DNA from 4 places in the Vibrio sp. SCP2 genome. Region 1 is predicted to be linked to each of the others. Evidence: predicted binding sites of a transcription regulator. Region 1 holds the regulator's gene; each other region holds the start of a gene.
What was found. Region 1 encodes CRP, which controls carbon source genes, mostly activating them, when cyclic AMP is high. Its sites were predicted from a motif close to TGTGANNNNNNTCACA; they were not measured.
Positions count from the first base shown of each region.

Region 2: the regulator CRP is predicted to act here: its motif matches at 5,151-5,166, upstream of malT (HTH-type transcriptional regulator MalT).
Region 3: the regulator CRP is predicted to act here: its motif matches at 2,441-2,456, upstream of pyrG (CTP synthase).
Region 4: the regulator CRP is predicted to act here: its motif matches at 3,754-3,769, upstream of deoD (purine-nucleoside phosphorylase).

Region 1 covers NZ_JCAFVV010000006.1:162,238-170,286, reverse strand. Annotated here, with positions in the region: gene AC5O63_RS16820 (ABC transporter ATP-binding protein) at 1-1,257, shown strand, start outside; gene AC5O63_RS16815 (TIGR02444 family protein) at 1,254-1,733, shown strand; gene AC5O63_RS16810 (hydrolase) at 1,755-2,732, shown strand; gene AC5O63_RS16805 (YheU family protein) at 2,773-2,985, shown strand; gene AC5O63_RS16800 (phosphoribulokinase) at 3,074-3,943, shown strand; gene crp (cAMP-activated global transcriptional regulator CRP) at 4,186-4,818, shown strand; gene AC5O63_RS16790 (DUF1338 domain-containing protein) at 5,017-5,808, opposite strand; gene astD (succinylglutamate-semialdehyde dehydrogenase) at 5,992-7,449, opposite strand; gene astA (arginine N-succinyltransferase) at 7,485-8,049, opposite strand, start outside.
Region 2 covers NZ_JCAFVV010000001.1:1,114,527-1,122,575, forward strand. Annotated here, with positions in the region: gene AC5O63_RS05395 (alginate export family protein) at 1-250, shown strand, start outside; gene AC5O63_RS05400 (nuclear transport factor 2 family protein) at 321-1,181, opposite strand; gene AC5O63_RS05405 (AraC family transcriptional regulator) at 1,293-2,171, opposite strand; gene malT (HTH-type transcriptional regulator MalT) at 2,251-4,959, opposite strand; gene AC5O63_RS05415 (glycogen/starch/alpha-glucan phosphorylase) at 5,526-7,979, shown strand.
Region 3 covers NZ_JCAFVV010000004.1:269,425-277,473, forward strand. Annotated here, with positions in the region: gene eno (phosphopyruvate hydratase) at 1-637, opposite strand, end outside; gene pyrG (CTP synthase) at 715-2,355, opposite strand; gene mazG (nucleoside triphosphate pyrophosphohydrolase) at 2,502-3,314, opposite strand; gene relA (GTP diphosphokinase) at 3,535-5,754, opposite strand; gene rlmD (23S rRNA (uracil(1939)-C(5))-methyltransferase RlmD) at 5,827-7,146, opposite strand; gene barA (two-component sensor histidine kinase BarA) at 7,521-8,049, shown strand, end outside.
Region 4 covers NZ_JCAFVV010000001.1:1,342,859-1,350,907, reverse strand. Annotated here, with positions in the region: gene AC5O63_RS06470 (L,D-transpeptidase family protein) at 1-369, opposite strand, end outside; gene phrB (deoxyribodipyrimidine photo-lyase) at 370-1,785, opposite strand; gene AC5O63_RS06460 (MerR family transcriptional regulator) at 1,795-2,580, opposite strand; gene AC5O63_RS06455 (YbgA family protein) at 2,570-3,523, opposite strand; gene deoD (purine-nucleoside phosphorylase) at 3,875-4,585, shown strand; gene AC5O63_RS06445 (transposase) at 4,646-6,115, shown strand; gene AC5O63_RS06440 (YiiG family protein) at 6,240-7,727, shown strand; gene AC5O63_RS06435 (diguanylate cyclase) at 7,708-8,049, shown strand, end outside.

The DNA of each region.
Region 1 (8,049 bases):
CAACTCAATGAGTACACAGGCAACTACTCTTCGTTTGAAGATCAGCGCGCACAAAAACTTATCTTGCAGCAAGCTCAATTTGAAAAGCAGCAAAAGCAAATGTCGCATATGCAAAGTTATATCGACCGCTTCCGCTATAAAGCCTCAAAAGCTCGCCAAGCACAAAGCCGTATTAAAGCCCTTGAGCGTATGGAAAAAGTGCTACCTGCTCAGCTTGATAACCCGTTCAGTTTTCAGTTCCGCGATCCCGATGCCTTGCCAAACCCAATCATCATGATGGATGAAGTGTCGGCGGGCTATGGTGACAATCTGATTTTAGAAAAGATTCGCCTTAACCTAGTCCCTGGTAGTCGCATTGGTCTTCTCGGTCGCAATGGTGCAGGTAAATCAACGCTCATCAAATTGCTCTCGCGTGAACTTATTCCTCAGGGCGGAGACTTAACCTACTCACAAGGTGTCAAGATTGGCTATTTTGCTCAGCACCAATTGGAAACGCTGCACCCTGAAGAAACGCCACTGCAGCATATGATGCAAATCGCCCCTGATAAGAACGAGCTTGAACTGCGTAACTATCTAGGCAGTTTTGGCTTCCAAGGCGAAAAGGCGCTAGAAAAAGTCGCACCGTTTTCTGGTGGTGAGAAAGCGCGACTAGTACTGGCTTTAATCGTGTGGCAAAAGCCTAATCTGCTGCTCCTCGATGAACCAACTAACCACCTTGACTTGGATATGCGCCAAGCGCTCACGATGGCTCTGCAAACCTTTGAAGGTGCCATGGTGATTGTTTCGCACGACCGCTACTTGTTACGTGCAACCACAGATGATCTGTATCTTGTGCATGACCGCCAAGTTGCACCATTTGATGGCGACCTAGCTGACTACTACAAGTGGCTGACGGAACAACAAAAAGCCGAGCGCCGAGAGGCTCAAGCTCAGCAACCTGAAAAGAGCTCTGTGAATAGCGCGGCGGCAAAGAAAGATCAAAAACGTCGTGAAGCCGAGTTCCGCAAGCAAACGGCACCAATTCGCAAAAACCTGACAAAACTTGAAGAAAAAATGGATAAGTTGGGCGTTAAACTTGCGGAAGCAGAAACGCAATTATCAGATAACTCACTTTATGATGCCGAAAATAAAGCTAAACTTAACGAAGTGTTAGCTATTCAGGCCAATAGCAAAGGTGAGCTAGAAGATGTCGAAATGGAATGGATGGCTCTGCAAGAAGAGCTAGAGAATATGGAGCAGGAGTTCAATAGCCAATGAGTTCAAAGCACGTCGCTATTTCTTTAACACTGGAACGGTTGTGGCAATTTAGCTTGCAGTACTACAGTGTGCGAGAAGTAAAAGAGGCGTGCCTCCATCTGCAAAATCATTTCAAAGGTAACGTCAATCTACTCCTGCTGCTTAAATGGCTCGACGAGCAGCAGGTTTGCTTTCAGGAGCAAGACTGGCACAAAGTTGAAGAATGCCTAGGGCGCTCAGAAGCCTTATTGCACAGTTACCGCGAGCTAAGACGAAAACTCAAGCTCCACCTCCCAGATACCTTGTATCGTGAATCACTGCAATTTGAGCTGCAATTAGAAAAGCAGCAGCAATCTGATCTGGTCGATTGCATCAACAGTATTGAACTTACAGTGAATCACGCAGAGCCCCTTACTTTACGTTACTGCCGCCAGTTAGGCGGTGAGCAGCTGTATGAGGCTTTTGCTGAACCTATCGATGATATCGCCAATCTCTAAGCCCTAAGCTTTGGAACCGTTATGACTCATTTTGTTGCCGCTAAAGGATTAGCCAACCCGCATCTACAAACGCTTGCTCCGCGTTTTATTCGCAAAAAAGCCCTATTTGAACCATTTTGGCAAACCTTAGATACTCCTGATGGAGATTTCCTCGATATCGCTTGGAGTGAAGATATCAATGACGAGTCAGTCAAAGACAAGCCGATTTTTGTTTTATTCCACGGTTTGGAAGGATGCTTCTACAGCCCCTACGCCAATGGTTTAATGGATGCTTTTGCTAAGCAAGGCTGGCTGTCGGTGATGATGCATTTTCGTGGCTGTAGCGGTAAGCCCAACAAACTTGCTCGCGCCTATCACTCAGGTGAAGTGGAAGACGCCCGTTTCTTCCTTGAACATCTAGATTCGCTGTTCCCACACCAAACTAAAGTCGCGGTAGGAATTTCTCTTGGTGGCAACATGCTGGCCAACTACCTCGCTAAGTACAATCAAAATCCTTTGCTTGATGCCGCCACCATAGTGTCTGCGCCACTCGACCTGTCTGCCTGCTCTGAGCGCATCGAACAAGGCTTTTCCAAGCTATATAAAAACTATCTCCTGTCATCATTGAAGAAAAGTGCACTGCAAAAGCACCAACTGTTGAAAGGAGAGCTTGGCTTGAGCTATCAAAACATCAAACGCGTAACTAAACTGTACGAGTTTGATGACCTAATCACCGCCCCGCTGCATGGTTTCAAGGACGCAGAAGACTATTATCAGCGCTGCTCGGGCATCCATCGCCTAAAAGAAATCACTCTACCCACACAGATCATCCATGCGAAAGACGATCCGTTCATGACTGATGCTGTGATTCCAAAATATGTCTTGCCTGATAACATTGACTACCGACTGTTTGAACAAGGTGGGCATGTTGGTTTTGTCACCGGCAGTGCGTTAAAACCGAGGTTTTGGCTCGAAGAGGCACTACCTGCATACTATGAAAGTTTGGCTCTCTCTGCGTAGCCAATCACCTTGGCCTAAATCATAAAATAAAGAGGTATTTATGATCGTTCCATGGCAACAAATCGAGCCAGCAACACTAGAAAATCTCATTCGGGAATTTGTCCTGCGTGAAGGGACAGACTATGGGGATGTCGAGATCTCGCTGCAAGACAAAGTCGATCAAATACGTACCCAGTTGGAATCAGGGGAAGCGGTTGTTGTCTTCTCTGAACTGCACGAAACCGTCGATATTCAACTCAAACGAAAGTTTTAGTACTTTAGCGCATCGCATACAGTGACTGACCACTAAAGCGTGCTATAGTGGTTTTCGTTTAAAGGATTAGATTACGACAAGGTTTGTCATGTCAGCAAAACACCCGATTATTGCGGTCACTGGTTCCTCTGGAGCTGGTACCACAACGACTTCTGAAGCTTTCCGTAAGATGTTCAATATGATGAACGTCAAACCCGCATGGGTTGAAGGCGATAGCTTCCACCGCTTTACGCGCCCTGAGATGGACGTTGAAATCCGTAAGGCACGTGAGCAAGGCCGCCATATCAGTTACTTTGGCCCTCAGGCGAACGACTTCAATGGACTTGAAGAGTTTTTCCGCAAGTACGGTCAAGAAGGCGTCGGTCAAATCCGCCGTTACCTGCATACGTTCGATGAAGCCGTTCCATACAACCAAATGCCAGGCACCTTTACACCTTGGCAAGATCTGCCAGAAAACTCCGACGTCCTATTTTATGAAGGTCTACATGGCGGTGTTGTCGATGGCGAGGTTAACGTATCACAGCATGTTGATTTTCTGATTGGCATGGTGCCTATCGTGAACCTTGAATGGATTCAGAAATTCGTTCGTGATACCCGCGATCGTGGTCACTCGCGTGAAGCGGTGATGGACTCTATCGTCCGCTCAATGGATGACTATCTGAACTACATTACTCCCCAATTTTCTCGTACTCATATTAACTTTCAACGTGTCCCTACCGTCGACACATCTAACCCGCTTAACGCCAAAGGCATTCCGAGTTTAGATGAGAGTTTTGTTGTTATTCGATTGCGAGGCATTAAAAACGTAGATTACCCATATCTACTGGCAATGATTGATGGGGCATTTATGTCGCGTCACAACACGATTGTTGTCCCTGGCGGTAAGATGAGTTTTGCCATGGAGCTAATCGTTAAACCGATACTTCAACAGCTCATCGAAACGGGCAAAATTGGTTAATACCCACAGCTAGAACACGATTACTTTTCATACCGTGATCATGTGCACAGTTTTGCGTACTAAAACCCCAGTTGTACCCGATTAAAATCAAGAAATCGTTTTCGAAAAAGGATACTATTTCTTACCGAAACACAAGTTGGCTTGCAGCATTTGTAAAGTGCTCTTATCCTAGTAGGTCTTGATTAAGGCTTAGCTAAAATATGGAAAGCGGCAAGCGTACCCTGCAGAGGAAGTGAGATATTATGGTTCTAGGTAAACCTCAAACCGACCCAACATTAGAGTGGTTTCTTTCACATTGTCATATTCATAAGTACCCTTCAAAAAGCACGCTAATTCACGCGGGCGAGAAAGCTGAAACTTTGTACTACATCGTAAAAGGTTCAGTAGCGGTTCTTATTAAAGACGAAGAAGGTAAGGAAATGATCCTTTCTTACCTAAACCAAGGTGACTTTATCGGTGAACTTGGTCTATTCGAAGAAGACCAAGAGCGTACAGCATGGGTTCGTGCTAAATCTCCTTGTGAAGTTGCGGAAATCTCATTTAAGAAATTCCGTCAGCTTATCCAAGTGAACCCAGACATCCTAATGCGCTTATCTGCGCAAATGGCAAGCCGCCTACAAGTGACTAGCCAAAAAGTAGGTGACCTAGCATTCCTAGACGTAACTGGCCGTATTGCTCAAACGCTACTAAACCTAGCGAAGCAACCAGATGCGATGACTCACCCAGATGGCATGCAGATTAAGATCACTCGTCAAGAAATCGGTCAAATCGTTGGCTGTTCTCGTGAGACAGTAGGTCGTATCTTGAAGATGCTAGAAGAGCAGAACCTAATTTCTGCACACGGTAAAACTATCGTGGTTTACGGTACTCGTTAATTTCGATTAACCGTTAAAATTTTAAAAGCCACCAATGGAAACATTGGTGGCTTTTTGTTTATATCGGATGCGAGAATCGAGAACGCTACGGAGCGGACTTCGTCCTTCGAGATAGAACACCTTTCCACATCCGAGATCAAACTCTCTCGAAGCGCAGCGTTCCCGCATCTCTAGGGCGCAGCCCGTTCTCAGCTCTTCCTACCCGTTAGTACTCTCGAAGATCTTATCAGCAGAGGCTGCAACAAACCCTGGATAAAGTTCACCGTTGCTCATTGGGTAGCGCTTAGCAAACTCGTAGAAACCACCCGGGATAATCTCTGTACCTTCCGTGAAGGTTACCGCTACTTTATCCGCCATCGTTGAAGATTGCTCTAGCAGCACATCAGGAGACCCCTTCACTTCGCCACCAAACTCATTGATGGTAAAGCCGGACTCGCGTAGGTGGTCATTGACGCCTTTCACTTCTTCAAATGCATTGAGCTGATTGACGCTAACAGTAAAGTGGTTAGCGCCGTAACCATGTGCTGCCAGCCAAGAAGCGTACTCACTTTCTTTCGCTAACGTCTGGAAGTCAGCAAAGCTAATGTCCCACAAACGACCGCCATACAAGAACTCATGACCTTTTAGCTTACTGGTGTCCAATTGCTCGACAAGCTTAGCGACAATAGCTTGTAGCTCAGCAGAACACTCTTCAACCTTCAGTTCACTAATAAACACTTTAGGCTGTTTTGGGTCTGGGTGCTCATAATGTTTAGCAACAAGCTTCTTGCTTTCAAACACATAATCACCGCATGGCTTGTAGCCTACGTCTAAGAATGGTTGTGCAAGGGTCGCAATGCCCAGAGGTTCTACATTGAAAGTGCGCAGAGCAATGTGGTCATTGATCAGCGCTTCGTCTTCTTGCAGAAGTTGGTGGACTTGTTCAGCAGAGGGACATAAGCGTTGAATATAGTCATTCCATAACTGTTGGAATAAAACATCTGGCGTCATAACGCCTCCTTGTAGGGGTGGTTTACGTAAATGGAGTATGAGTAGTTATTTGTTTAATTATAAAAAAGGCCATCTAACCAAATGTGTCCAGAAAGTTTGATCAGATAGCCTTCAGCCTGTGACGTTTCAAATGCCTCCCGGCTCAGGGAGGCAAGAAGGGAATACCCTAAAATTTATCGTTTTTTATAGCTCAACACCTGGGCTTAACGTGGCAGGAAGAAGTGTTTCTCCTCCTTCCATCGAAGCCATAGGGTAAGCACAGTAATCTGCTGCGTAGTAAGCACTTGGGCGTAAGTTACCTGACGCACCCGGGCCACCAAATGGCGCATCACCACTTGCACCAGTTAACTGGCGATTGCGGTTTACGATGCCAGCACGAATATGGTCAACAAAGTATTCCCACTCACCATCGTCAGTAGAAACTAAGCCTGCGGATAGACCAAAGCGAGTGTCATTGGCTAACTCAACTGCTTTCTCTAGACCTTGGTAACGCACCACTTGTAGTAGTGGGCCGAAGTACTCTTCATCTGGTAGCTCAGCAATCGCGGTAACATCGATAATGCCTGGTGTTACAAATGCAGCTTCTCCGGCTTTAGCTTCAATTAAGCTCTCGCCACCTAGCTTTTGTAGGTTTGCTTGAGCAGCAAGAATAAAGTCAGCAGCCGCTTTAGAGATCTGAGGGCCCATAAATGGTGCTGGCTCAGCAAAAGGCTGATCGACACGAATCTTATTGGTTGCTTCCACTAGCTTGTTGACCAGTAAGTCACCTTTGTCACCAACTGGAACATACAAACGGCGAGCACAAGTACAGCGTTGACCTGCGCTGATAAACGCTGATTGAATGATGGTGTAGACGGTCGCGTCCAACTCTCCGTAATTTTCAGAGATCACCATTGGGTTATTACCACCCATTTCTAGCGCCAGCATCTTGCCCGGTTGACCGGCAAACTGCTTATGCAGAATATGACCCGTATTCGCGCTACCTGTGAATAGCACGCCATCTAAGCCTTTAGAATCAGCCAGTGCAATACCGGTTTCTTTAGCACCTTGCACTAGGTTGATCACCCCTTTCGGCAGACCAACTTGATCCCACAGCTTCATGGCAAACTCACCGGTTAGCGGCGTTTGCTCTGACGGCTTAAATACCACGGTATTACCTGCCAGTAGCGCAGGTACGATGTGACCGTTTGGTAGGTGCCCTGGGAAGTTATATGGACCAAACACTGCCATTACACCTAATGGGCGATGACGAAGCACGATTTGGTTCCCCGCAGCTTCACGCTGAGCTTCACCAGTACGGTCATGGTAAGCTCGAATTGAAATCGCAATCTTACCTGCCATTGCCGCTGCTTCAGTACGAGTTTCCCAAATTGGCTTACCGGTTTCTTTAGCGATGATTTCTGCGATTTGTTCGCTGTTCTCTTTTACCTTTTCAGCAAAAGCAAGAACGATCGCTTCACGCTCAGCAAAGCTTAATTTTTTCCAGCCAACGAATGCACTGCGTGCCGCTGATACCGCTTGCTCAACTTGCTGCGGTGTTGCGCTGTCGCCTTGCCAGATAACTTCGTTGTTGTATGGGCTTTGTGAGTTCATCGACTCACCTTGGCCTGCAACCCATTCGCCAGCAATCCAATGTGTCATAGCTTGTTCCTTCACATTTTCCTTAATACAAAGCTCTATTGAGCCAACATGCGAACGAATTCGCCTTCGTTAACTTTGAGGGCATTCGCCACTTCAGGAGACAAAATCACTGAATCTGAAGCCTGATCGTAAGCCGCTTTCGCCGCAGTTGCGCGGAAGTCTTCAAACGACGTGTTTGAAATCAAGTAGTCTTGAGAACTGGTGTGTTCCGCGATAGTGACTTTTGCTCTAAATGAGTGACGAACCGACTCGATATTGCGTACATCACACTCAACCGTTGGGCCGCCATCAAAGATGTCGACATAGTTACGACAAGTGAAACCTTCTTTTTCCAACAGGCGTAACGCTGGCTTGGTGTTTTCATGCACTTGACCAATCACTTCTTGAGCCTCTTTGCTCAAGAGGTTGATGTAGATTGGTAGCTTAGGCATCAGGTCAGCAATAAAGCCTTTCTTGCCGATACCAGTGAGGTAATCTGCCATAGTGAAATCAATCGAGAAGAAATGCTCTTGCAGCCATTGCCAGAATGGTGAGTTACCTTCAGCATCAGAAACGCCGCGCATCTCAGCAAAGACCGTTTTCGAGAATCTTTCAGGATGC
Region 2 (8,049 bases), on a different contig from region 1:
GTCGACGTGGCGTGCCAATACAGATGACGCCATCTACACCCTAAACCAAGACGTGTTGTTCGGTGCAGACTCGGATGAGAAGTATGCTTATACCCAGTTCTATCTGCAGTTCCATAACTACATTACGGGTAACCTGAAAACGGAAGTGAACACCTACTATGCATTAGCAAGTGATTACACTCGTGACGTAGTCAGCACCGATAGCAAAGACGCAATGCGTGTCGAACTTGCTCTAATCTATAACTTCTAGTAAGTCCTATTTGATTGTCACGGAATGATGATCGTCTGTCTATTGCCCGACCTCAGGTCGGGCTTTTTTGTTAGAAACCAAACTTACCGTTTTGGTTCTTCCACTGAGATTGAGGAGCGATAGCTTCGATAACGTCCCAGTGCTCTACAATCTTGTTATTCTCAACCCTAAACAGGTCGTAGAATGAGGTATGTTTGCCTAGGAACTCGCCCTCGCTGATGGATAGCACGAAATTCCCTTGTCCAAGAATCTTGTGGTTTACATTGTAAATCATTGGAGTGCCTGCTTTTGCGAGCGCAGTTAGTGCTTTACCTAAACCACTTAGACCATCAGCAACCATCGCATTGTGTTGAATGTAGGCATTCTCTCCGTTATCGATAAACTGATTGATTTTTGCCATATCGCCATCGATCAAGATGGTCTGAACAAAATCAGTGACGAGTTGCTTATTCTGTTCTGTTTTCTCAATATCTAGTACTTGTGTCGGTCCGTCGAGTTGAGTGCGACCACTTGGGTTCATTGGCATAATGCTTTGTAAGTTATCCCAATGTTCGACGATTTTCCCATCTTCGAAGCGGAACACATCAAAGCCAACTTTGGGGCCAAAAAAGTTGTATTCGGTATGGGTGACAGCGTAGTCACCATCTTCGAAAGCTCGGACCACATTTGCCTTCGCACTGCCTTTGGGTAACGCTGCCATTACTTCGCCAAACCCAGCTAAACCATCACCTACAGCCAGATTATGTTGGATGTATTTGTTTGGGTTGATATAGCTAATTGCAGATTGGTCACCAGTTTCAATACTGGAGATAACCGCAACGGCTTTTTGCGTCTGGCTTGGGTCGGTTATCTCGGGTTGTGTTGCGCAAGCACTTAAACTCACTGCTGCCGCAACAAGCGTGGTTGTTTTTAATGTAGTTAACAAATTCATTCTGATATACCTCAATGTTGGCTCGAGAAACATGTTAGGGATATCGAATTAGCAAATCATTGTGCATTTAGGATAAAAAATGGTAGATATCGAACCCGTAAGCTTACGGGGTCACAATTTTGGAGTTGTGTGGTACTTGGCAAATTGACTCGGTGTCATTTGGCTATGCTTCTTAAAGAACTTTACGAAATTGCTTGCATCTTCAAAGCCAAATTCATAGGCAAGGTGTTGAGAGGTTGCTTGGTTCACCACTAACCGACGTTTGATTTCGATAATGACAAATGCGTCGATCAATTGCTTTACCGTTAAGTTCGTTGCTGATTTGCAGGTGAGATTGAGAGTTTTGTATGTTGTTCCTAGTTGATGCGCGTACCAGTTGGCGTCACGCGTTTTGTGGAAGTTGGCCTGAAGTTGTTCGAAAAAACGCGCAAACTTTGCGCTTTGTTCGTCAGACAACTTATCCTGAGGAACTTCAGGTCTTAACCGATGTAAAATGAGTGCGAGGGCTGAAAACAAATACATAACGATTAATGGATCAGGGTTAGGTTGCTTCATCTCTAGTTGCATTTGCTCTACCAATATATCTATTCGGCTTTTACTATTTACGTCGAGATCGAGCAGAGGAGAGTGGTGCGGATTTAAATGCGTAGGCGTGTAATTGGGCAAGCGCATATTGATATGGACTTGGTCGAGAAATGCTTGAGTGAAAATCAGCATTTTGCCTTTCGGCTGTTGACTAAAATCGAAAGCCTGAACTTGTTCACGTTGGACGAACAGAATTGAACCCGGTTTAAAAGGGTAGGGTTCAAAGTCGATATGGTGAATACCAGTGCCTTTTTGAATAAAAATCAAAGCAAAAAATGCAACACGGTGAGGTTCAGTTGGGTCGTGACGTAGCCCTTTTCTCTGGTAAAGGCTCTCTAGTTCAAAAATCTCTAACTCCGCATTGTTTGCCTTACGGTGGTTGAATGCAATTTCTGGAATTGTCATTAGCTGCTCCACAAAGTGCCCTATAGAGTAGATAATAGGAAAGCACCTCTTGAACGTAAGAGGTGCTTTAAATCCTCACTTAATAACCCATCAATTGCAGAAGGTTTTCAGCGGTTTTAATCGCCTCTTTGCGGTTAGCAATATTGAGCTTCTGATATAGGTTACGAATATGCGTTTTGATCGTTGTACCTGCAACATCGAGTTCTTGAGCTATCTGCTCGTTGCTAAACCCAGAATAGATCAGCCCCAGCACCTGCCACTCACGCTGAGTAAGCGGACTCGTACGAACAAGTTCTGGGATATTTGGGTGATTAACGAGCTTCTCAACAAACTCCTCATCGAAGTGAACGGAGCTGCTGCGTTGAGTCGTCGAAATATCTTTAAGCAACTGCTGTGCGCGATGGCGCTCTAGGTCGCCAAGTTCATCTTTCTGGTTAAGCTTCTCAAGAATATGACCAATCTTGGCGCCATCAACGAGGAAATTGCCCAACATACCAGTTTGATTGGTTAACTCCAACGCGCGTTTTAGGTGTTCACGTGCAGCTTCTTCATCATCTTGAGAAACGGCAAGTACTGCTTCAACAATCAAGTTTCGATTGGTATCAGTCAACAACTCGTTTTCTTGCGCTTGTTGCTGTAAGAATTCAAGTGTTTTGCCTGCATCTGCATATTGTTCTAGAGCGATTTGCGCGCGAGCGATATTGCGCCACTGCAGTTGAGTGAAGTGATTGCACGCCGTTTCAGGACGTACTGTGGTTTCAAGCCACTGTTGAATGGAGTCTAGATCGCCACGTGCTTGCCAGAACAGAATCAACGAAAGTGATGCATTGGCGGTCCAGTCAACATGGTAAGTAGATTGCTTAAGCAAGTGGGCGATTTGCTCGATAAATTTACCCGCTTTATCCAGTTCACCTCGGCCAATTGCAATACGTGCCAACATGGAATAGCTATGTAAGTGCTTACTCGGGCTATGGTCACCGAGAACATGCAGCCCTTTGTAGGCACACTCTTCTGCCTCATCTAGGCGGTTCCAGCACCACAGAATTTGCGCTCGGACACGTAGCAAAAACTCATGCAGAGGCACTTGCTGTAATTGATGCTCTTCGATGAGCTTGAAAGCGTTATCTTGAACTTCGTACGCCGCTTGAACATAGCCCTGAGCAATCAGAATTTCACTTTGTTGAAGCATTGCCCACAAGGCTTGATGATAGACCTGATATTGGCGAGCCAGTTTTTCGGTTTGCTGCATCATAGGCAGGGCGCGGCTTAGGTGCCCGAGTACGTGGTTAACTTCACCGACCACAGAGGTCGCAACAATTCGGCTGCGATAAACCGTACTATCTACTTGGCTAAGTGCCAGTTCAGCAAGTTCGAGCGCCTTCTCTGGCTCATCTTGGTTAATCGCGACCTGAGCACGTAGAGCATTGAACTCTCCCTGTTCCTTAGCACTTAATACGATGTTTAGTTGCTTCATCTGCTCATCGGCTCTCGACAATAAATCACCGACGTCGTTATATCTATGCTGACTTTGAGCCAACCAAGCTTGCAGCATGCAGAGTTTAGGCTCGCTATAAAGTTGCTCAGGGGTGAGGGTATTAATCGCTTGTTCAAGCGTGATTAGCTCTCCGCCGTTAAACATCTTCCAACCATACTGGCTTAAGATATCCGCTGTTAGTTGGCTGTTATTGGCTTCTTGAGCATGACGCAATGCTTGATGAGGCGAAGAGAGTTTCAACCAAGCTTTTGCTGCCGTCTGATGAAGTTGCTTTTCTTGTTGAGGGATACGCGCGGTACGCTCGTGTGCAAGGAATTCTGCAAACAGGTTGTGGAAGCGATACCAGTTTTGCTCGCCCTCTAGTGGGTGAATAAACAGGCCGAATCGGTTTAGTGACTCAATCATGCTAAGGGCATCTTCACGCTCTGTCAGCTCGCAGACCAACTGATCATTGAAATGATCCAGTACCGAACATTGAAGTAAGAAATGACGCGTTTCTTTGTCGAGAAGATCAAACACCTCTTCAACCAAGTAATCCCAAAGATGAGCGTGGTTAAACTGAGAGAAGGATTCTGCTGATTGAGCTAAGGTTTTATGCTGGTGCTGGGCTTGCAGAGCGATTAGCTGCAACGCCGATGGCCAGCCTTCGACATAGTTGCGTAGGTTATTTGCCGTGGCATCGTCAATGCCGTCTGCGACCCGTTGGTTAAAGAATCGAGTGGTTTCTTCGGTATCGAAAGCGAGCAATTCGTCTCCAATTTCGATCATCAGATCGCGAACACGAAGGTTAGCAGTCCCCAGTGGTGGTGCCGCGCGGCTAGTGACAACCAAAGTGACGTTATCAGGCATGTGTTTGAGGAAGAAGCGCATTGCCTCGTGAATTTCGTCTTCCGAAATTAGGTGGTAGTCATCCAGCACCAAATAACACTCTTGATGGAAATTCGACATTTCAGTGAAAACTTCGCCAAACAAGGAGTGAAGAGAAGAGAATTGACGCTTTTCTGCCAGCTTTTGTGAATTCGGGCAACAGCCATCCGTCGCTTTATTGAGCGCTTGTAGCAGGTAGTTGATGAAGCGGAATGAATCGTTATCGCTCTCATCAATACTGTACCAACCTACGTGTGATTTATCCGATAGCCATTGTGCGGCCATCGTGGTTTTTCCATAGCCGGCGGGAGATCTAAATAAAACCAGTTTGTAAAACGGGGCTTGTTGAAGGAGATCTAAAACTCTTGGCCTGACAATCGCATTATGTAAGCGAGCCGGGCGAGTTAATTTCGAAGGAATCCACATCTTTTTATCCCTATGCTATGCCCTATAGAGAGAGGGCCACGTGTTTCCAATTAGTTTGGTACGCTGCTGAGCAAATATTGTACAACTAAGCTTATTGGCAAGGATGTTACTTGAGAATAATCGCTACAGTTATTGATCGACGGCGGGTTTTTCGCGTAATTCACATTTTGATGCTAACTACGCCCTGTTTTTGTGATTCTTGTCACTTATCGGTGGGCTGAATAGTGGGATTTGAACGCCTGTTTGCACCAATAGCTGTGTAATTTGCATCATGTGATGATTCTTATTGTGACCGAGTATGCATATTGTTCAATTGGTTATGTTCCTCTACACATATCTTTAATACATCAGTTATAGGGTAAATGCGTTGATGGTGTGATCCTTATCACCAGAGCTCAGACGATGTTGAATTTAAATGAGAGTTAGATCACTGAGCCCTTGGTAATACGCCCTCTACGCCCTTCGTCCTCCTCCCAAATTGCCGTGTTGTAGGAGGATGTTTTGCTGTTCATGTCAATGCACGATATGGCACAGATGGATTAGAACCAATAAGTGAGATTTCTCTAATGAAACCTACGCAACAGAAAAATTTTGATAAAGCGACTTTCCAAGCTGACGTGAAAAAGCACCTTTCAGCAACTTACGCTAAGACTGAAGAGACAGCGACAGCGCGTGAGTGGTACTTAGCTATGGGCAAAGCGCTTGCTGAACTAACAACGTTTGACTTGCTTAAGACAGAGCAAGATCCAAAAATCAAAAACGCAAAAAGCGTTAACTACTTATCTCTAGAATTCCTAATTGGTCGTCTAACAGGTAATAACCTGATCAGCATGGGTCTATACGACCAAATCACTGATGCGATGGCTGAGCTTGGTCAAAACCTAACGGATCTACTTGAAGAAGAGCGTGACCCTTCACTAGGTAACGGTGGTCTAGGTCGCCTGGCAGCGTGTTTCATGGATTCGTGTGCTGCACAAGAATATCCGACAGTAGGTTACGGCCTACACTACGAATACGGTCTATTTAAACAATCATTCGAAGAAGGTCGTCAGCAAGAAGCACCAGACGCATGGCGCGGTATTGAAGGCTACCCTTGGGAAGTCGCGCGTCCTAAACTTGCACAAGAAATCGGCTTCTATGGTCATGTCGAAGTAACACATGAGAACGGTAAAGAAGTTCGTAAATGGGTACCGGGTATGAGTGTAAAAGCGATGCCTTGGGATCTTCCTATCGTGGGTTACGAGTCAGATACAGTTTACCCACTACGTCTTTGGGAATGTCAGGCAATTGCACCATTCTCACTAGCGAGCTTTAACAATGGTGACTACTTTGAAGCGCAGCACGCTCTGATTGATGCGGGCAACATTACTAAAGTTCTCTACCCGAATGATAACCACGAGAAAGGTAAAACTCTGCGTCTAATGCAGCAGTACTTCCACTCGGCGGCATCGGTACGCGACATTCTACGTCGTCATGAAGAAGCGGGTTTTGCTTTGGCAGATCTTCCTAAGCAAGAGACAATTCAGCTTAACGATACGCACCCAACAATTGCTATCCCAGAGCTAATGCGCATCCTGATCGACGAGAAAGGTCTATCCTGGGATAAAGCGTGGGACATCAGTGCAAATACTTTTGCCTACACTAACCACACGCTACTTCCAGAAGCATTAGAAACATGGCCAGAGTCGCTCATTCAGCGTCTACTACCTCGTCATATGGAAATCATCTTTGAAATCAACCACCGCTTCCTACAAGAAGTACGTAAGATGTGGCCTGGTGATGGTGAGAAGCAAGCGAAGCTGTCTATCATCCAAGAAGGTTTCAACCGCATGGTTCGCATGGCTAACCTTTGTGTTATCGGTTCTTACAAAGTCAACGGTGTGGCAGCGCTTCACTCAGAGCTTGTTAAGAAAGATCTATTCCCTGAGTTTAACGAAATCTTCCCAGGTAAACTGACTAACGTAACAAACGGTGTAACGCCTCGTCGTTGGTTGAAGTTCTGTAACCCAGGTCTGTCTCAGCTTATCACTGATAAGATTGGCAGCGAGTGGCCAGCAAAACTTGAGCAGTTAGAAGGTATTGCTGAGTTTGCAACTGACGCTAAGTTCCAACAGGAATTCATGGCAGTTAAGAAGCAAAACAAACAGCGCCTTGCTGATTGGGTTCAAGAGAACATGGGTATCGAGCTAGATACAAATGCTATCTTTGATGTTCAAATCAAACGTCTGCATGAGTACAAGCGTCAGCATCTAGACTTGCTACACATCTTGTCTCTGTACCACCGCATCATCAACGAACCTGGTTTTGAATGTACGCCACGCGTGTGTTTCTTCGCAGCGAAAGCAGCGCCAGGCTATCACCTAGCGAAAGAGATCATCTTCGCAGTGAACAAGGTAGCTGAGAAGATCAACAACGATCCGCGCATTGGCAACAAGCTGAAAGTGGTATTCATCCCAGACTACCGCGTAAGCATGGCTGAAATCATCATTCCAGCGGCTGACGTTTCGCAACAAATCTCGCTAGCGGGTAAAGAAGCATCAGGTACGGGTAACATGAAGATGGCGCTAAACGGCGCACTAACTATCGGTACTATGGATGGTGCGAACGTAGAGATTCGTGAAGAAGTTGGCGATGAAAACATCTACATCTTTGGTCTAGACGTTGAAGGCGTGCAAGCGGTGAAAGCGCAAGGTTACAACCCTTACGATTACTACCACGCAGACCCTCTATTGAAAGCATCGCTTGACCTACTTGCGGGCGAAGAGTTTACCCCAGGTCAACCAGGCCTACTTCGTGCCACATTCGATAGCTTGCTAGATGGTGGTGACCCATACTTATGTTTAGCTGATTTTGCTTCTTATGTTCAAGCACATGAAGATATGGGCAAACAATACAAAGACCAAGCGGGTTGGGCGAAGAAAGCCATATTGAACACCGCCTTGGTTGGTAAGTTCACCTCTGACCGTTCAATTAGAGACTACGTGAACAACATTTGGAAATTAGAAGCTGTTAAGCGCTAATTGATTAAAAAAGCCAAGGCTACGTGCCTTGGCTCTACTCTTTTTATAATGATTAATAACCCTACATTTT
Region 3 (8,049 bases), on a different contig from region 1:
CGAAACCTCCTTCGTCACCAACTGCAGTGCTGTAGCCTTTAGACTTAAGAACTTTAGCTAGGTTGTGGAATACTTCAGCACCGATACGTAGACCTTCTTTAAGAGTCTTAGCACCAACTGGTTGGATCATGAACTCTTGGATGTCAACGTTGTTGTCTGCGTGCTCACCACCGTTGATGATGTTCATCATTGGTAGAGGCATAGAGAACTGACCAGCAGTACCGTTTAGTTCTGCAATGTGCTCGTATAGAGGCATGCCTTTAGCCGCTGCAGCAGCTTTAGCGTTAGCTAGAGAAACAGCTAGGATTGCGTTAGCACCGAACTTAGATTTGTTTTCTGTACCGTCTAGCTCGATCATTACTGCGTCGATTGCAGCTTGGTCTTTAGCGTCTTTACCAACTAGAGCTTCAGCGATTGCACCGTTTACAGCTTCAACAGCTTTAAGAACACCTTTACCTAGGAAACGAGCTTTGTCGCCGTCACGTAGCTCAAGAGCTTCACGTGAACCAGTTGATGCGCCAGATGGAGCAGCAGCCATACCTACGAAACCGCCTTCTAGGTGTACTTCAGCTTCTACAGTTGGGTTACCACGTGAATCGATGATTTCACGACCTAGAACTTTAACGATCTTAGACATTGAATGTTTCCTTCTCGTTGAATATATAATGTCAAAATTAAGGGCAGCAGCACTACTAACGCTACTGCCCGTATCCTTTACTTCTCTAATTCGTCGCGTTGGTATTCACCAGCCGCTTTCACGAAACCTGCAAACAGTGGGTGACCATCGCGAGGTGTTGAAGTGAACTCTGGGTGGAATTGAGCCGCTACAAACCATGGGTGAGCTGGGTTCTCAATGACTTCAACCAGTTTCTTGTCAGCAGACAGACCAGAAACTTTCAGGCCTGCTTTTTCAATCTGTGGACGAAGATTGTTGTTCACTTCGTAACGGTGGCGGTGACGTTCGTGGATTGTCGCGCTACCGTATAGTTCACGCGCTTTCGTCCCTTTCTCAAGGTGACATAGCTGTGAACCAAGACGCATTGTACCGCCTAGGTCAGACTTCTCAGTACGCTCTTCAACGTTACCATCGCCGTCTACCCACTCAGTAATCAGACCAACTACAGGGTATTTAGTCTCTTTGTTAAATTCTGTTGAGTGTGCACCTTCCATACCCGCAACGTTGCGCGCGTATTCGATTAATGCCACTTGCATACCTAGACAGATACCTAGGTAAGGTACTTTGTTTTCACGCGCGTATTTAGCCGCAAGGATCTTACCTTCCACACCACGGTCACCGAAGCCACCTGGTACTAGGATCGCGTCTAGACCTTCTAGCGCTTCATTACCTTTGCTTTCTACGTCTTGTGAATCAACGTACTTAATCTTAACGCTTAGACGATTCTTAAGACCTGCGTGCTTAAGTGCTTCGTTTACTGATTTGTAAGCATCTGGTAGTTCGATGTACTTACCAACCATACCGATAGTCACTTCACCCGTTGGGTTCGCTTCTTCGTAGATTACCTGTTCCCATTCTGACAGATCTGCTTCAGGAGCAGTAATACCGAATCGAGTACATACGAGGTCGTCTAAACCTTGAGATTTGATTAGTTGAGGGATCTTGTAGATTGAATCTACGTCCTTCATAGAGATAACCGCTTTCTCTGAAACGTTACAGAAAAGAGCGATCTTCTTACGTTCATTCGCAGGGATCATACGATCAGAGCGACAAACAAGAATATCTGGCTGGATACCGATAGAAAGCAGCTCTTTTACAGAGTGCTGAGTCGGTTTAGTTTTCACTTCGCCCGCTGCTGCTAGGTAAGGAACCAGTGTTAGGTGCATGAACATTGCGCGTTCACGACCTAGCTCTACTGCTAGCTGACGGATAGCTTCCATAAATGGCAGAGACTCGATATCACCTACCGTACCGCCCACTTCAACGATAGCTACATCATGACCTTCAGAACCTGCGATTACGCGGTCTTTGATAGAGTTGGTGATGTGAGGGATAACCTGAATCGTTGCACCTAGGTAATCACCACGACGCTCTTTAGCTAGAACGTCTGAGTAAACACGACCTGCAGTGAAGTTGTTACGCTTAGTCATTTTGGTGCGGATGAAACGCTCGTAGTGACCAAGGTCTAGGTCAGTTTCAGCGCCATCTTCAGTGACGAACACCTCACCGTGTTGAGTCGGGCTCATCGTGCCTGGATCAACGTTGATGTAAGGGTCAAGCTTCATCATAGTCACTTTAAGACCACGAGCTTCTAAAATAGCTGCAAGCGATGCTGCTGCAATACCTTTACCTAGAGAGGATACAACCCCGCCAGTAACAAAAATGTAATTTGTCGTCATGTTTAACCTGAAATTGGTTGAATGAGGGAAAATGGATTTCTTCTGGACGGGATATAAATATACCAGAAGCCCTTAACCGCCACAACGTGAAATCTATCACACTGCAATTTTTTATTTTTTGCTTCAAATCAAATTCGAGTAACGGATTAGTTGCCACTACCTTTATCTACTTCTAGCGCTTTTACTCTGTCCCAAAGCGCATCTAACTGATCTAAATCGTAATCTGTTAGTTGTTTACCTTGCTCGGCTACCATGGCTTCTACACCTTTAAACCGCTTAGCAAATTTAAGGTTGGCTTTACTCAGCGCTACCTCTGGGTCTTTCCCTAAATGACGCGATAAGTTTACCGTGGCAAACAGCAGGTCTCCGAGCTCAAGTTCAATTTTTTCTTCGTCAGGAGCGACTTGCAGTGCCTCTTCCATTACCTCTTCAATTTCTTCCTGAACTTTACCGACTACTGGGCCAAGTGAGTCCCAATCAAATCCGTGTTTCGCCACTTTCTTTTGTATTTTTGTGGCACGAGATAACGCAGGTAGAGAATTTGGTATTGAGTCTAGAATACTTTGTTCTTTTTTGCCTACCTGAGCTTTTTCTTTTGCTTTTTCCACTTCCCAGTTGGCATTGATCTGCTCATCCGACTCAAACTCAACATCAGAGAAAACATGCGGATGACGACGGGTCAGCTTCTCATTGACGGTTTCGACCACTTCCGAGAAATCAAACAGTTGCTGCTCTTTAGCCAGTTGGCTGTAGAAGATAACTTGAAACAGCAGATCACCCAGTTCCTCTTTTAGGTTCGACCAATCGCGATTCTGAATCGCATCAACAACTTCATAGGTCTCTTCAATGGTGTGAGGAACAATAGTGTCAAAGCTTTGTTTTAGATCCCAAGGGCAACCTGTTTCTGGGTCACGAAGCTGCGCCATAATCTGTTCTAACTGTTCAATCGGGTGACTCATATTCCTTCTTCCTTTAAATCTGCTATCTAAAGAACATTCATTTAAATAAAAAGGTGAGCAGCCAAAACCACTCACCTTCGTTATATATTGATCAATTCTCTAAATAATTGAAGCTGCAGCTAGGCGACAAGCGAGCGAGACTCCTGAGCATAGCTTGCCTATGTGATGGAGCGAGTGAGCGCAGGCAACAACGCTGTCAGCTTCAAGTATGACGAGAATTTTAGCCGAGGCGTTTTACCGACATAACATCCTTGATCTGCTCAACTCGTTTAGACACGCGCTGCAGAATCTCAATGTTGGTCACTTCCAAGTCAAAGTCCATGATCGACATTTGAGTACGATAATCAACGCGACTCTTCATACTGGTCACTTTGATCTTCTCGTTAGCAAACAGAGTCGTGATGTCTTTAAGCAGTCCACCGCGTTCCATCGCTTCAACGCGAACGGTTAGGATGTAAGAGCCAACAAATCCACTACCCCACACCGTGTCGATAATACGCTCTGGTGCATGATGACGCAGTTCTTCAAGCTGCTCACAGTCTGCTCGGTGTACTGAAATACCGCGCCCTTGCGTAATGTAACCTGCGATCTCATCACCTGGGATCGGCTGACAACAGCGGGCAAGGTGGGTCATTAAGTTATCAACCCCCTCCACTACAACCGCATCTTTCTTCGGACGACTTTGCGCTGGAGCTTTGCTTTCTGCCTCTTGAAGCTTCTCTAGGGCTTGCTGATCTTCTTCTTCTGCGGTTGGCTTATTGACCAAGGCATTGATGTGGTTGATCACTTGGTTGATACGTAAGTCACCGCTGCCGATACCAACGTACAGCTCATCCGTGCTGTTGACGTTAAAGCGCTTCAACGCATACTGCTCGGCGTGTTTTAAAGTCGCACCAATTTTCTGCAATTCAACTTCGAGAATATCGCGCCCTGCTTCGACGTTTTTCTCGCGGCTTTGTTTGCGGAACCACGCATTGATTTTCGCGCGAGCTCGACCTGAAGTCACAAAGCCCATCGAAGGGTTTAGCCAGTCACGGGATGGATTGGGCTCTTTAGAGGTGATGATCTCAACTTGATCACCCATTGCCAATTTGTGGGTAAACGGAACAATACGCCCAGCGACCTTGGCACCAATACACCGGTGACCAACTTCAGAGTGAATATGGTAAGCAAAATCAAGTGGTGTAGCTCCCATTGGTAGGTCGACCACATCGCCACGCGGGGTAAAGGCATACACACGGTCATCGAACACCTGACTACGCAGTTCATCAAGCATTTCACCCGAGTCAGACATCTCTTCTTGCCAATCGAGTAGCTTACGCAGCCAAGTAATTTTCTCGTCGTAACCACTGCGGCCGCCACCACCTTCTTTGTATTTCCAGTGCGCAGCAACACCTAGCTCAGAATCTTCGTGCATGTCTTTAGTACGAATCTGAATCTCAATCGTCTTGCCTTCTGGGCCAAGAATCACGGTATGAATTGACTGGTAACCGTTAGGTTTAGGGTTAGCCACGTAGTCATCAAATTCACTCGGCAGGTGCTTATACTTGGTATGCACAGTCCCGAGTGCCGCGTAACAATCTTGCAGTTTGTCGGCGATAATACGCACCGCACGTACATCGAATAGCTCATCAAACGCGAGGCCTTTCTTCTGCATTTTTCGCCAGATGCTGTAGATGTGCTTAGGACGCCCACTTACTTCAGCATTAATAGAAGAGCCTTTCATTTCAGACGTCAGGTCATCAACAAAGTCTTTGATGTACTGCTCGCGGACAATGCGACGCTCAGAAAGCTGCTTAGCGATCTGTTTGTAGGTATCAGGTTGTTGGTAACGGAACGCGTAATCTTCGATTTCCCACTTCAACTGACCGATACCAAGGCGGTTCGCTAGTGGTGCATAGATGTTAGTACACTCTTGAGCGGCTGCTCGGCGTACCTCATCTGGCGCTTTCTTCACTTCAATCAAGTTACAGATGCGCTCAGCAAGTTTGATAACGACGCAGCGAAAATCATCCACCATCGCAAGTAGCATGCGACGTACGTTGTCGACCTGAGAAGAGGCAGCACTGCCTTCAAGGGTCACGTTCAGTTGACCCAGTGCGGCCATCTCTTCAACACCATCAATCAGCTTGATGGTCTCTTTACCGAAATCTTCTTCGAACTGCTCTCGGCTATACGCGCCGCTCGACACCAGCGGAAACAACAATGCAGCGACAAGGGTCGCTTTGTCCATCGACAGAGTGATAAGAATTTCGATCATTTCACGCCCGCGCCACAAGAGTAGCTGGCCTTGATCGTTATCTTGTAAAATCGCCTCACCCTGGAGGTAAACTTCTTTTAAGCGCTTAGCCACTTTAGGGTCTTGCCCTAAGCTAGAAATCCACTTATCTAGCTCAAACTGTTCGTCTTGGTTTAAATGTGCGCTTCTTACCGCAACCATTATTTTCGTCCTGTTATTTTTCTATTTTCGAACTGCCCATGTTCAGACTGCCGACTAGTAGGGAAGTTCGTTTTAATCCTTTACAAAGAGCGCCATAGATTCTAAATGGCTTGTATGCGGAAACATATCGAGCATACCTAATTTTTGTAATTTGTAGCCTTGATTGAGCAAGCTTTGTGAGTCTCTGGCAAGCGTCGCTGGATTACACGACACATATACCACTCGACTCGCACCCAAAACGGAAATCTGTTCGATGATACCGCTTGCCCCTGCTCTTGCTGGATCAAGCAGTATTTTATCAAACTTTTCTGCTGCCCAGGGCTGACCAGACACATCTTGTTCCAAATTGGCCTGATAGAAAGCGGTGTTATTGATACCGTTAACTTGGGCATTGTTGGTGGCTTTTTCAACCATGACATCAACGCCTTCTACCCCGACAACACTTGCCACTTGTTTTGCCATTGGCAAACTAAAATTACCCAAACCACAAAACAGATCTAATACTCTGTCTTGCTCACTCAACTCAAGCCAAATCAACGCTTGCTCAACCATGGCTTGATTAACGTTCTGGTTAACTTGAATAAAATTATTTGGCTCAAACGGTATTGTCACACCCGCTTCTAGATAGTGAGCCGACTCCCCCACCACTCGATTAAGCTGATCGCTTTCCGGCATCAAATATAAGCTTGCCTGATTCTCTACCGCGAACTGCTCCAGCAGTTTTTGCTCACTCTCTTTGAGGGCTTTTAGATGGCGCAGAACAATCACTTTAGTATTGTCGCCTTTAACTAGCTCCACATGACCAAGGTTCTCTTGGTTGGAGAAACCACTGAGCAGGTCATAAAGTGGCGCTAATAAATTATCCAGCTCGGTATCTAAAACGGGACAATGGGTCACAGTAACAATGTCTTTGCTTTGTTTCTTACGAAAGCCAAACTCAAGCTGACGAGTTTTCTTGTTCAGCTTGATGCTAACGCGGGCACGGCGGCGATAACCACGCTCATCTCCCACAACAGGCGCGCTTAGTGCGACGCTTTGCCCAGCAAATTTACTCATCAACTGACTCAGTGTTTGCTGCTTGTACTCTTGCTGCGCCTCTACAGATAAATGCTGCATATTACAACCGCCACACTCTGCGTAATGTTGGCAAAATGGCGCTATGCGTTGTTCGCTAGCTTTTTGAATCTTAATTAATTTGGCACGGGCAAACTTGCTCTTACTTTCTGTCAGCTGAGCAAGAACTTGTTCACCGGGCAAAGCACCTTCTATAAAAATGGGCTTTTTATTCTGGTAGGCCATACCTGCGCCGTGATGATCCAACTTTTCAATCGTCAGCGATTGGTGTTTGGTATTCAGTTGAGTTTTCTTCTTTGGTTGGAAAAAACGCGCCATGCTTTGTGCCTACTATTTATGACCTTACGGCCTATTGCTCGAATTGCTGCTTGTGTCCCAAGCTTTTACGCTTGAATCATTGTCTGAGCCGACTGAGTTGATTATGCTTAGTAACCTTAGCTTGGAATAACCTAAGCCTGCTAGCACGCTCCTTTTAGCGCCTAACTTTGTCAAAATCACCGCAATAGACCAGCTATTGACTTGTGATTTTTCCTCGTTATGCATCTAAAATTATCGTACTAGCCTGTAAGAACATGGGCTCACGGAAGAAAATCTCTATGACTTTCTTATCCCAAGCTAAGGCTATCGATTCGACGGCTTCTTTTATTTTGGAAGTTATTTTCCCATATCCACACCACGATGTTTAGACAATAATGACAAGATATGGCTTACGCGCCCGCGTTATTACTCTTACCTTAGCGCCGACGCTAATTATCGGACTGCTTCTGAGTGCTTTTTTCTCTTTCAACCGCTATCACGACTTAGAAAAGCAGGTTATCAATTCAGGATTAAGTATTATCGAACCGCTGGCGATCGCCAGTGAAGATGGATTAAAGAATAACAGCCGCGAATCGGTGCGCCGTATCATCAGCTACGCCCATCGTAAGAATTCTAAATTTGTTCGCAGTATCGCGGTGTTTGACTACAACCACGAACTGTTTGTTACTTCTAACTTCCATCCAAACTTTGAATTACTGACGTTTCCGCGCAATGCGCCTATTCCGTTGTTAGTCAGTTCAGATTTACAAGAAAACACTCTCATTCTTCGCGCCCCTGTCATTGCTGAATCAGGGCTTGTCGCGACGATGAAAGGGCCAAACGCCAATCCAGCTCTCGGCTATGTGGCTATTGAGCTCGATTTATCCTCGCTGCGTTTACAACAGTATCAAGAAATTTTCTCTG
Region 4 (8,049 bases), on a different contig from region 1:
CCCTACTCGCCCGATACCAACTGGGAATATATGCACTTGGTTAGATTCAGGCTCGAAATAGTAAAGTCGAAGTTCCGCTAGGTTAATCACGATCCCTTCGCGCTCTACGTTCGGCAATATGATTTGAGTCGGGATCGTTAACACATAGTCCACTTTAGGTAAAAACGGGTCGACGCCTTTATTGGCAGCCATCAAAGACAAGAAGCCGACATCATATTGCTTAGCAATGTTAGCGAGCGTCTCCCCTTCTTCTACCTGATGGTACTGAGTTCGTCCCACGATACTACTGCCTTCGACTGGTAACTCATACGTCGCAGCAAACAGAGGCGAGCTGACACAACACAAGAATGCGAGAAACTTACGCACCATTTAAACTTCCTTGGCTTCTTTATAGAGGCTTAAGGTTATCTCTCTTTCGGTCTTATGATCAACTATCGGTTCTGGATATGACAAATCTTTAGCATTGCCCCACTTATGGGGTTGATGGATGTACTTGTCTGGCACGCTCAACAACTCTGGAATCCAACGGCGAATAAAAGCGCCATCTGGGTCAAATCGCTCTCCCTGCGTAGTGGGATTAAAAATACGAAAATAGGGTTGCCCATCACAGCCTGTCGATGCACACCACTGCCAGCCACCATTATTGGCGGCGTAATCACCATCAATGAGTTTGGACATAAAATAGTGTTCACCAACACGCCAATCTGCGTGAAGATCCTTAACTAGAAAGCTTGCCACTATCATTCTCAAGCGGTTGTGCATCCAACCTGTTTGGTTAAGCTGGCGCATTGCTGCGTCGACAATCGGATAACCTGTTAAACCCATTTTCCACGCATCGATAGCAGCAGTAGGATTGAGCCAAACTAAATTGTCTCCCCATGAAGTAAAACTCTTACCTTGCGACAATTTTGGTTCAAAGTAGGCTAAATGCTGATAAAACTCACGCCAAATCAATTCACTTTGCCAAACCTCACGCCCACCACTTAAAGGAAGGGATTGCTGGTACATGACACGTGCCATGCATTGTCTGACCGAGAGTGCTCCAATCGCTAAATAAGGTGAAAGAGTACTCGTGCCGTCAATCGCAGGAAAATCTCGATTGGAGTGATAACTAGTAACCTTGTCACTATCGAATTTTCTTAGCGCTTGGATTATCTGCTCAGTCTCTACCACGTATCTTTCACTCGACTCTCTCGGATAATCAAAATCACACTGACTCGAAAAATCCGCCACATGATTTGATGTCAGCTTACCTCTTATCTGCTGGGGATTTAGCTTTGTGACGGCGACTGGTTGACGATACATCGCTGCCAAGTAGGCGCGTTTAAATGGCGTAAATACCTTAAAGTAATCACCTTGCTTGTTAACTAGGCTACCGGGCTTGAGAATGCACTTATCATCAAAGCTTTTGCACTCTATACCCTCAGTTGCAAGAAGCTCGAACAGTAACTCGTCTCTGCAGCGCTCATTGAGTTCATACTCTTTGTTGAGATAAACGCCGCTCGCACCCTCTTTCACGGCGACTTCAGCTACCAATCTCGCGGCATCTTTAAAAGATTCAGTTTGAGCGTAATAGAGAGAGATGTTTTTCTTACTCAGATCGCTTTGCAGTGCCAACAGTCGGCGATAGATTAAGTCGGCTTGAATGGGAGCAAGGGCGTGCTCCTGCCAGGTTTGTGGTGTTGCGATATAGAGAGCAACCACAGGCTCTCTGCTCGAACACGCGCAGTTCAAAGCGGTATTGTCTTCGGCTCGTAAATCTCGGCGCAACCAAACTAGCTTCATTTTAAGGCCTTAGGTTTCAATTAAGTCTGAAAGTAAAACCTCTCCTGGGAAGGATGATTTTATCTTTTCAACAGTGGCAGTTTGCCCTGCGGTAAGAGGTCGCGAGCTGTAAATGGCAATGGCAGCGTACGCGCTCAGTCCTTCATGCTCAACCAAGCCCGACAAGTCTTCAACCCCATCTATAATCACCAAGCTCTTACCCGACTCAGATAGTTTTAGTGCCCATAGGCGCGCATGGATGTTAACGCTGTCGTAGTTAATAAATAGGCATTTTCCAGATTTAGCAGCTTTGTTCTCTGACTCAATAATCGCATTAAGCCGAGCGACGAAGATAGACTCCATTAAGCCTTTTTGTAGCGCTCGCAGACCAATTTTGACCACAGATAATGCTTTCTCTGCTGGCTTAACAAACTGCTTTTGCACCACATCCAGTGGGTATTCTTTAAACACCGTAGCGACGATTGAATCCGCTTTCCCTTTGTTCAGCTCAGATAACGCTTGTAAGAAAGCGCTCACTTCGTCCAATTGTTCACTCGCAAGGTACTCTTCACCTTTATTGGGCTCATTGGACTCAAGTACATCTTTCACTTTACCAATCGGAACCCCTTTGCTGAGCCACCCTTGGATCTCTCCGATTAAGGCGATGTGTTCGTCGGAATACAAGCGATGGCCTTTTTCAGTCCTTTGAGGTTGCACTAAACTATAACGTCTCTGCCATGCGCGTAAGGTTACCGGTTTTACCCCGGTAATCTCAGAAATCTCACGAATCGCGTACAATTTTTTCTCATAACCCATATCTTAAACGTAACTCCTGTGGGTGCGGTTGCAGAAAAGCTTGGTCTTCCAGATAACAGTCTGGATGGGCGGCTAAATAGTGCTTAATTAATGTTAATGGCGCAAGCAAAGGTAACAGCCCAACTCGATAATCCTCTATTACTTGCACCAGCTCTTTCTTCTGAGAGCGACTTAGATCTCGTTTAAAGTAACCTTGTAAATGCATCAGCACGTTAGTATTGTTTTTTCTACTCGCTCTATGAGTCATCGCCGCCATCAAACCTTGTCGATACAGTTTATAGAACTCTTCGATGTCGTAATCTTTGACATTCGCAACCAGTTTACCCAGTTCTTTGTAAGAGGTTGGATGATGTGCCATTAAGGTCAACTTATAGCGTGAGTGAAACGCAACGATTTTCCCACGCGTCGGCTCATCACCGATAGAATCGTAAAAATCTTTAAGTGTATAAATGCGAGTAATGAAGTTCTCTTTCAAAACCGGATCGTTAAGCCGACCATCTTCTTCAACGGGCAACCAAGGCATGGCTTTCATCAATTCATTGGTGTACAAACCGACCCCAACATTCTCCGCGCTGTTCTTTTTGTAGACTTTGACTCGCTCCATCCCACACGTTGGCGATTTAGCGCAGACGATATAACCACATAGCTGTTCGCGCTCAAGCTCTACTACTTTGCTCTTTGAGTAATCAACGACAGCCTGCGTATGCTCTTTGGTTGGATCTTTAGTTTCCACCAAGGCAATTCTATCTTCATTAGACATCAATCGTATGGTTGGCCTTGGTACAGGCATTCCAGAGCCCACTTCAGGGCACACAGGAACAAACTCAAAGTAAGGCGTCAGCTCCTTAGTGACAAATTTGCTAATCTTATGCCCCGAGTCAAATCGAACACGCTCACCTAAAACACAAGAACTGATACCAATTTTTATCTGCTGCTGATTCATGATGAACTCCTTTGCCTAGCCATGCTGTACAAAAACATTTCTTGTATAATTTTTAGCACAATATTTATATCCTGTACAAAAAAATGTTTTGTACAACTCGTAAATAAGCTACGTGAGTAACGGCTTTTTAGTTCACTTAATGAAGCAAACGTTTTTACAAATCGATTGCTCATTCACTTTCAACAGTTTTAGTTATCAACGAACAATAAAAGCATCAAACACCCCCCTTTTGTGACATACTTCTCATGGAGCAATCTCAGATATAGCTAGTATTGCCTCAACAGATTTTTCAAAATCAACATAATTAGTAATCAGCAGTTCGAATTACTAATAATTTTTGGAGTAATAACTATGGCAACCCCACACATTAATGCACAACCAGGTGATTTCGCTGAAACAGTACTGATGCCAGGCGACCCACTACGCGCTAAATACATCGCGGAAACTTTCCTCGATGACGTGAAGCAAGTATGTGACGTTCGTAACATGTTCGGCTACACAGGTACTTACAAAGGTAAGAAAGTGTCTGTAATGGGTCACGGTATGGGTATTCCTTCATGCTGCATCTATGTTCACGAGCTAATCGCTGAATATGGTGTGAAAAATGTGATTCGGGTTGGTAGCTGTGGTGCAGTACGTGACGACGTTAAACTGATGGACGTTGTTATCGGTATGGGTGCGTCAACTGACTCGAAAGTAAACCGCATTCGCTTCAACGATCACGACTTCGCAGCGATTGCTGACTTCGGTCTTCTAGAAGAAGCTGTTAACCAAGCTCGCGCTCAAGAAGTACCAGTAAAAGTGGGTAACGTATTCTCTGCAGACCTTTTCTACACTCCTGAAGCAGACATCTTTGAGAAGATGGAAAAACTTGGCATCCTAGGTGTAGACATGGAAGCGGCAGGTATCTACGGCGTAGCAGCAGATCTTGGTGCAAAAGCACTTACTATCCTAACAGTCTCTGACCACATCATCCGTGGTGAGAAACTAAGCTCTGAAGAGCGTCAAAAGTCATTCAATGACATGATGAAAGTAGCACTAGAAACTGCAATCAACATCTAATTCCAATCTTTTCGCCACCAAACCGAGTTTGGTGGCCCGAATAATCCCGAGGGGGAGATAGTGACAGCCGGCCAACTGCCAAAGGAAGCGAACGGGTTACAGCTCAACTTTTGTAAAACATTGGCGTGTGACAACTTTGGATTGAGTGATGCACATCGTTACGTTGTGCAGCATGCTAACCCTAAGCGACCTGCGATGGTATGTCGGGAATGTGGCGCTTTCCCCCCCTTACTTAATAACCAAGAAGTTCTCAATGAGCTTCATCGACTTCGTCAACTCCATAGTGACGGGCTTCCTGCTTGTCGTAACGACGATTGCGATAATTTTGGTTTATCTGTTCATACCCACAAACACCTCTACCATGCTTTTGGTTATAGCGGCGATCGCCAACGCTATCGTTGTAAATGTTGCCAATCGACCTTTGTCGACAAATGGTCTGGGGCTAACAAAAAACTTCAATTCCAAGAAAACCTCCTTGGTTTGCTTTTTATGGGCTACTCGGTACGCGAGATCTGCCGTAAATTAGAAATTAATCCAAAGACGTTTTATGATCACCTCGATCATATCGCGAGCCGTTGCCGACGTAAGCTCGCAATGTTTGATGCCCGCTGGGTAAATCACGCAGCAAGTTATGAGCTCGCGTCATTCTATGTCCCCTTGCAGCCTAAAAGTAATAATGGCGTGTTGTGGATGGCAACGGGCGAAGCTCATAGTGGCTACATACTTTGCCAACACGTAAACTATTCAGCGGAAGAAGAGCCAAACGGGGATGTGGATCATGATCCGTATCAGTACCCTGCGCGTTTTGTCTCAAAAGAGCACTCTTCTGAAGCGAACATGCCCGCGCCTACCCCGTCGCCAGTGTTGCGAGAGCGAATTGATCAGCAGTATCAAACCATCTTAGCGCGGGGAAATGTTGAAGACCCTATGGGAAATCTCACGGTATTCAACTACCCATCTAAAGGGGCTTTAATTCGCCCGCCTTACACATCGTATGCGCACTTTTTACACGTACTCGATTTATGCCAAGACGATCGCCAAGTTTCAATCTACTTGCCGCAAGATCCTGTTTTGCGTTCTGCAGCGCTAAGTGTCTGTCTGCCACGCATTTTGCGTCAAAATATCGACCTTATGTATGTAGAAGAAGATAAAGGCTGGAATGAGAGTAACGCGATCGACAAAGTGGATATCGTCCATATGGGATGGTGGCGAGACCGTTGGGCAATCGCGTCAAACCAAGAGTCATCGAAAGGTATTTGTTACCTTGCTGGTCAAAATAATCAACCAAAACAATGGTTACGCAGCGCATCCATCAGACGCACTCAATTTTACCAGCAGCGCTTCCAGACCCTATTCGAAAGTTTTGTCAATGAACCTAGGCGTAAGTTACGCCCGGGCGGCCTAATGCCTATGTTGGATATTTTCCGAGCTTGGCATAATTTGTGCTACCAAGATAAGACGGGAAAGACAGCCGCTCAGAATCTAGAATTGACTCAATCACCTTTGACACTGCGCGAGCTCCTTTCATAATTATCAGTATTGTGACGAGTACCGTTAATCGATCGGTGTTTTGGCACTTTTAGTAGAGTTTAGCGCATGGCTATTCATATAATATGTTGTGTGCCTACGGTAATAGCCTTAAAGGATTGATTCATTGGATAAAAGCCAGCGACTTCTAGAGGTCGAAATAGATCAGCTAAAAAGCAAGGTCGAATCGGAGCCCGAAAAAGTTTGGGCAATCGCTGAGCAGTGTGCCGCGCGTTCTGCGCAAATCCTCTACCCCGAGGGGGAGATTCAGTGTCTTATTATTATGTCCCGATGCGCTTGGTGTATCATGGAGTACCGCAAAGGACTCAAGTACATCAAAGAGGCTCACGGTAAACTCAACGCCCTAGACACCGACGACCTACTCCCTGAAATTCTTCATATCCATGCCCTACATTATTGGGGGCAAGCGAGATACTATTCTGCCCAGCAATACTGGATCAACGCCTTAGAGCAATCCGCTTTGGTTGACGAAGTTGAAATTCAACTCGAATCCTTGATTGGTCTCGGTAATGTTTGGCGAATCACTCACGAGTATAATCTCGCTAAGACCACTCATGAGTTAGCCGTCATCGTAGCGAACAATGCTCGAATCAACTGGTTAGAAGGTAAAGCGCGTATCTTGTTGGCGTGGGATCATTACCTACTCAACAACTATGTTGAGATGCTTTCAGTTCTAGATGGTGCTGCCGAAGCGCTTAAAGATCATCACGACAATACTTGGCAAGCAGAAGTTTGGGACTTTAGAGGCCTTGCCCTGCTCGGTTTAGAGCGCGTTGAAGATGCAGAAGAAGCGACGCGTAAAGCCCATGAACTGGCGATGCGCCATGACCTTGTGTGGATGAAAGCACACTCATTTATCAGTCGTGCCCGAGTTGAGTTACTGCGTAAGAACCCTAAACAAGCCGCAGAACTGCTCATTCAAGCGGAGCAGTCAGCAGTCACATTTGATAATGGCGAGTTACTTTCACAAATCTGTTTTCAGCAATCTCGCGTCGCAGAAGAATCAGGTGACTATAAAACCGCGTTAGAAGCCTTCCAAAAATACCGTAAGCACTCAACCAATATGCTTAGGGAGCAAACCGCAAGAGTCAGTAACGACAAAGCGAGAGCCTCCAAACGCCAGCTTGAACAGAGAGCACGTAAACTTATCAATCGAATTCGTGGTCAGCATGAATTTGACCCTGAGAAGCAGCTCAGCCAGATGGTGTCAGAAACCTACTGGTGGGAACAACTGGTATTGTTTAAGACCGAGCTAAAACGCTCGAATCATGCTGTGATTGTGATTCAACATAAAGATTCCAATTACCTAGATGTGTGTACAGAGATCGCTCACTCGCTCTGTAATAAGCAAGATATGCTGTCTCGCCTCAGCAGCGAGCGTTTAGGAATCTTACTCGCTGATAAAGGCGATGAAGCCGTCAACGTTTTCCATGTCTTGGCCAAAATGATTGAGATCTACCCTTGGCACAGAAAAGGATTGAGTGATGCACTACCCAAAGTGATTTTCCAAGATATCCTGACATTCCCATTTACCTTAGAGCAATTAGAAGATAGCCAGCAACAGGAAGAGCAGCATGGAAGCCTTACTCAATAAAATTTCCGATTCTGGCTTAGATCCCTCCTCCGTATCCGGTGAAGAGGCGATCATTTTTTGGAATCATGTACGTCGACATGTAGCAACGTCACCCCAAGAGATCGCTCAATGCTTAATAATCAGTGCTGAGTACCGTGTTGAGTTAAAGCAACTGCAAACCAGTATTGATGAACTGAAAGAAGCACTCGATTACTTATCACTGCCTGAAGACGCAGAACTAATACTGGAAGTGAAGAATGGCCTAGCAGATAGGCTCGTCGAAAACGGCGACTTTCACGGCGCATTAAATGAATATATTAGCTCCTCAACCATTGCGGTAGAT